Regions from separate parts of the Kutzneria chonburiensis genome, predicted to be linked through region 1. Evidence: riboswitches for the same ligand, from Rfam matches in the RefSeq annotation. Region 1 holds a riboswitch; the other holds the start of a gene.

The links. A riboswitch is a leader RNA that binds a small molecule or an ion and turns the genes downstream of it on or off. The one in region 1 is predicted to bind glycine.
Region 2: another riboswitch for glycine. It lies ahead of gcvT (glycine cleavage system aminomethyltransferase GcvT); the one in region 1 lies ahead of gcvP (aminomethyl-transferring glycine dehydrogenase).

Annotation. Positions count from the first base shown of each region.
Region 1 covers NZ_CP097263.1:1,050,338-1,052,789, forward strand. Annotated here, with positions in the region: gene M3Q35_RS04960 (peptidylprolyl isomerase) at 1-315, shown strand, start outside; gene M3Q35_RS04965 (MerR family transcriptional regulator) at 563-1,129, shown strand; glycine riboswitch at 1,217-1,310, shown strand; glycine riboswitch at 1,314-1,425, shown strand; gene gcvP (aminomethyl-transferring glycine dehydrogenase) at 1,470-2,452, shown strand, end outside.
Region 2 covers NZ_CP097263.1:6,605,189-6,607,640, reverse strand. Annotated here, with positions in the region: gene gcvT (glycine cleavage system aminomethyltransferase GcvT) at 1-1,029, opposite strand, end outside; glycine riboswitch at 1,060-1,149, opposite strand; glycine riboswitch at 1,151-1,245, opposite strand; gene M3Q35_RS30140 (helix-turn-helix transcriptional regulator) at 1,323-1,946, opposite strand; gene M3Q35_RS30135 (hypothetical protein) at 2,219-2,452, shown strand, end outside.

The DNA.
Region 1 (2,452 bases):
TGCGGCGACCCGACGGGCACCGGCAGCGGCGGCCCGGGCTACTCGTTCCCGGACGAGAACCTCACCGGCGCCACCTACCCGGCCGGCACGGTCGCCATGGCCAACGCCGGCCCGAGCACCAACGGCTCCCAGTTCTTCTTCTGCACCGAGGACACCAAGCTGTCGCCGAACTACACCCCGTTCGGGCGAGTCACGGGCGGTCAGGACGTGCTGCGCAAGATCGCGGCCGGCGGCGAGGACGACCAGAACAACACCGGCGACGGGTTCCCGAATCTGCCCGTCGACATCCTGCACGTGCAGATCTCACCCAGGTAGCCACCCACTGTCAACGCTGTCATCGGTTCAGTGACACGCAGTCGTCACCGTGACGACCACCTCCACATGACGGTTTCGCCGCCCCGCGCGTCGCGTTGACCCGTCCCATGGGCGGACTTACCGTCAGAGGGGAGTTGGTCGTGACGGTGTGAACCCCCATCGTTGCGACCTTGTGACCGGCGGTTCCCCGGACGGAGGACCGTCGGTTCCGGTCGCCGGTCGTCAGGCCGGTCGAGGGGAGGCTGTCGTGGTCGAGGGTGCGCCCGCCAGGTCCGGCGCCGGTGAACAGGGTGCCCTGTTCCCGGACGCGTCGGTGCCGGACGAGCTCGTCGGCTACCGCGGGCCGGCCGCGTGCCAGATCGCCGGCATCACCTACCGGCAGCTGGACTACTGGGCCCGCACGGAGCTGGTCGCGCCGTCGATCCGCAGCGCGCACGGGTCCGGCAGCCAGCGGCTGTACTCGTTCAAGGACCTGCTGGTGCTCAAGGTGGTAAAACGCCTGCTGGACACCGGTGTCTCGCTGCAGAACATCCGGGTCGCGGTGGACCACCTGCGCCGTCGCGGCGTGGCCGACCTGGCCAAGATCACGCTGTTCAGCGACGGCACCACGGTCTACGAGTGCACTTCGCCGGAAGAGGTCGTCGACCTGCTGCAAGGCGGCCAGGGCGTGTTCGGCATCGCGGTCAGCGGGGCGATGCGGGAGATCAGCGGCACCATCCACGAGTTCCAGGCCGAGCGGGCCGACGGACTGGTGCTGGAGCCGCAGGAGGACGACGAGCTGACCAGCCGCAGGCGGGCCCGCCGCACCGGCTGAGCCGGCACCGGACGTGATCGAGATGACACGCCGTGCTCAGCTCTGGGGCTCGTAACCCGGCCGGGGTAAACTCACGCCCGTAGTCGCACATCCCGTGCGGGAGAGTCCGGGCCGCGAGGTCCGGCGCCGAAGGAGCAAATCCTCCCCGGAACCTCTCAGGCCCAAGGACCGTACGGGACAGACGCCTCTGGAAAGTGGGCGCGCAAGCGCCCCGCCGACGGTGCAAGCCCGCGCCGCGTCCACAAGACGCAGCATGGGTGAAGCTCTCAGGTGCCCGTCACGGGCGGGGACAGAGGGGAGGGCAACGGCCCGCGCCCGCTTGCCCCCGGAGGCTCGACGCATGACGACTGACCGCATTCCCTTGGCCGCGCTCGAGCACGGCACGCCGTTCGCCGACCGCCACGTCGGTCCCCGTGCCGCCGAGCTGGGCAAGATCCTGGACGTGATCGGCGTCGGCTCACTGGAGGAGCTGGCCCAGCGGGCCGTGCCGTCGGCCATCCGCAGCGACGCGCTGGCGCTGAGCCTGCCGGCCCCGGCCACCGAGGTCGAGGCGCTGGCCGAGCTGCGCGCGCTGGCCGACCGCAACCGGCCGATGACCCAGATGATCGGCCTCGGCTACTACGGCACGGTCACCCCGGGCGTCATCCTGCGCAACGTGCTGGAGAGCCCGGCCTGGTACACCGCCTACACGCCGTACCAGCCGGAGATCTCCCAGGGCCGCCTCGAGGCCCTGCTCAACTTCCAGACCATGGTCGGCGACCTGACCGGCCTGCCGGTGGCCAACGCCTCGATGCTGGACGAGTCGACCGCCGCGGCCGAGGCGATGACCCTGGTCCGCCGGGCCGGCAAGTCGAAGTCGAACAAGTTCGTCGTGGACGCGGACACGCTGCCGCAGACCATCGCGGTGATCGAGACCAGGGCCGAGCCGCTGGACATCGAGATCGTGGTGGCCGACCTGTCCCAGGGCATCGAGGGCCTCGGCCTCGGCGGCGACTTCTTCGGCGCGTTGCTGTCCTACCCGGGCGCCTCGGGCGTGATCCGCGACCACGAGTCCGTGATCGCCGAGATCCACGCGGCCGGCGCCTCCGCGGTCGTCGCGGCCGACCTGCTGGCCCTGACGCTGCTGCGTGCCCCGGGCGAGATCGGCGCGGACGTCGTGGTCGGCACGACGCAGCGGTTCGGCGTGCCGATGGGCTTCGGTGGCCCGCACGCCGGCTACATGGCCGTGCGCAAGGGCTTCGAGCGGCAGCTGCCCGGCCGTCTGGTCGGCGTGAGCGAGGACGCCGACGGCAACCGGGCCTACCGGCTGGCGCTTCAGACCCG
Region 2 (2,452 bases), 4.9 Mb from region 1:
GAGCGCGGAACCGGGCACGGCGCGGTCGGCGTCGACGTAGGCCATGGCGATCGCGTGGCCCAGCGTCGGCGACGGCGCGCCGCTGGTGATCTCGCCGATCCTCGCACCGTCGGCCGGATCCACCACCGGGTACCCGTGCCTAGGCGCGCGACGGCCTTCGGAGACCAGGCCGACCAGCTTGCGGGCCGGCGTCTCGGCCGACGCCTTCTGCAGCGCGGCGCGGCCGACGAAGTCGGAGGGCTTGTCCAGCTTGACCACACGGCCGAGGCCCGCGGCGTACGGAGTGAGGTCGGTGCTCAGCTCGTTGCCGTAGAGCGGCATGCCGGCCTCGAGGCGCAGCGAGTCACGGCACGACAGTCCACACGGGAGGACGTCGCCGGCGCCGGCCACCGCGGCCCACACCGCCTCGGCGTCGTCCGGGGCCACGAACAGCTCGAAGCCGTCCTCGCCGGTGTAGCCCGTACGGGCCAGCAGCGCCGGGCGGCCGGCCACGGTCGTGGGGTAGGAGGCGTAGTACTTCACGGTCGACAGGTCGGTCGGCGTGAGCGGGGCCAACAGCCCCACCGAGCGCGGGCCCTGTAGGGCGATCAGCGCGTACTCGGTGGAGGCGTCGCGGACCTCGGTGTCGAAGTCCTCGGCCCGGTCGATCAGCTCGCCGGCCACCAGGGCGGCGTTGCTGGCGTTGGCCACCACCAGGTAGTCCTGCTCGCCGGTCCGGTAGACGATCAGGTCGTCCAGGATGCCGCCGCTGTCGTCGCAGATCATGGTGTAGCGGGCGCGGCCGACGCCGATCGCCGAGGCGTTGCCGACAAGGGCGTAGTCGAGGGCCTGCCCGGCCTGCGGACCGGACAGCAGGATCTCGCCCATGTGCGTGAGATCGAACAGGCCGGCGCCGGTGCGCACGGCGGTGTGCTCGGCCACGTCACCGGTGTAGCGCAGCGGCATCTGCCAGCCGGCGAAGTCGGTGAACTTGGCGCCGAGGCGCTCGTGCACGTCGTGCAGTGGCGTGCGGCGGATGTCGGTGCCCATCAGGAGACCCCTCGTGTGGTGGAGTGAGCCTCCCCCTCTGTCATAAGCCTGAGAGTTTCACCGGCGAGCCGGCTTTCCCCTTGGGCGAGGCGCGATGGGCACGCCTGCTTTTCAGAGTCGCCTGTCCCGAGCGGTAGGGGTGCCTGAGAGATTCCGGGGAGGATTTGCTCCTTCGGCGCCTGCCCGAGATCGACAGGACTCTCCCGCACGGTGTTGAACAGCGAGAATGTACTTGTGCCGGCCACCGTATTTGGAGGTGGCCGGCACGGTCAAGATTCAAGCGTCTTACCCCTTCAGATCACACCCGACCGCATGGCGTACGCCACCGCGTGCGGGCGGTTGCGCAGGCCGAGGCGGTTCATCACCGCGTAGACCACGTTCTTCACGGTGCGCTCCGAGTAGGAGAGCTTGGTGGCGATCTGGGCGGTGTCCCAGCCCTCGGCCATCAGCCGCAGCACGTCGATCTCGCGCGGGGCGAGCCCGGAGGCGGTGAGGCCGTTGGGCCGCAGCACCTCCTTGTGCAGCCGCTCCACCTGCGCGAGCAGCGAGCCGAGCAGCGTGGGCGGCATGTCCCCCATGCCCCGCTTGGCCGCCAGCACGGCGTGCACCAGACGCTCACCGCTGGCCGCCGCCTTCGGCAGCACCGCGACGACGCCACATTCCACGGCCGCCAACAGGTCGGCGTCGTGGAACCGGTCGGTGACGAGCACGATCTTCACGGGCGTCGACTCGGCGGTCCGCCGCAGCAACCCCATCACATCGGCGTTGACCGCGTCGGCGCACACCACGAACACCTGAGCCTCGGACAGTCTGCGCTCCGGAACCACCTGGAGCTCGGCCCGCGCCCGCAGGCAGCTGATCGCCCCGGCCAGGGTGATCGGATCGCCCGCATGTACGGCTACCCACACTCTGTCCATGGTGTGTCCTCCTCCGCTGTGTACCCCCAGGAACACACTGTGCAACGACCTTCTTCAGAGGATCTTCACGACGCCTCCATGTCGTAGAGAAAGTCCTGACCTGCGGTTTTCTCGAAGTCCACCCGATCGGGCGATCGCGACAAGGTAAGAACGGGCACCGGAACGTCGCGTTCGGGCACACTCCTGGCCCCTCGGCCTGGCAAGTTCTTGGTTGACCCTGGATCGTCTCCAGTAGGCTGGCCGCAGTCCCCCGCGCGAGCAGGAGGAGCCTGTTGGTCGTCGAGGATGCCGCCGCCACGCTCTCCCGGACCAGCGCCGAACGGGCACGATTGCCCGAACTTGCCGAGGTGCTCGCCGCCTGCGCCGGCCACCTGTCCGACGAGCTCATGACCGCCGCCCGCCACTGGCTGGCCGAGGGCCGCTGTGCCGACGTGGCCCGTGCGGTCGCCTTCGCGGTTGTCCATCTACACGTTCCGGTGACGGCCGTCCATCACCGTATGTTGGTC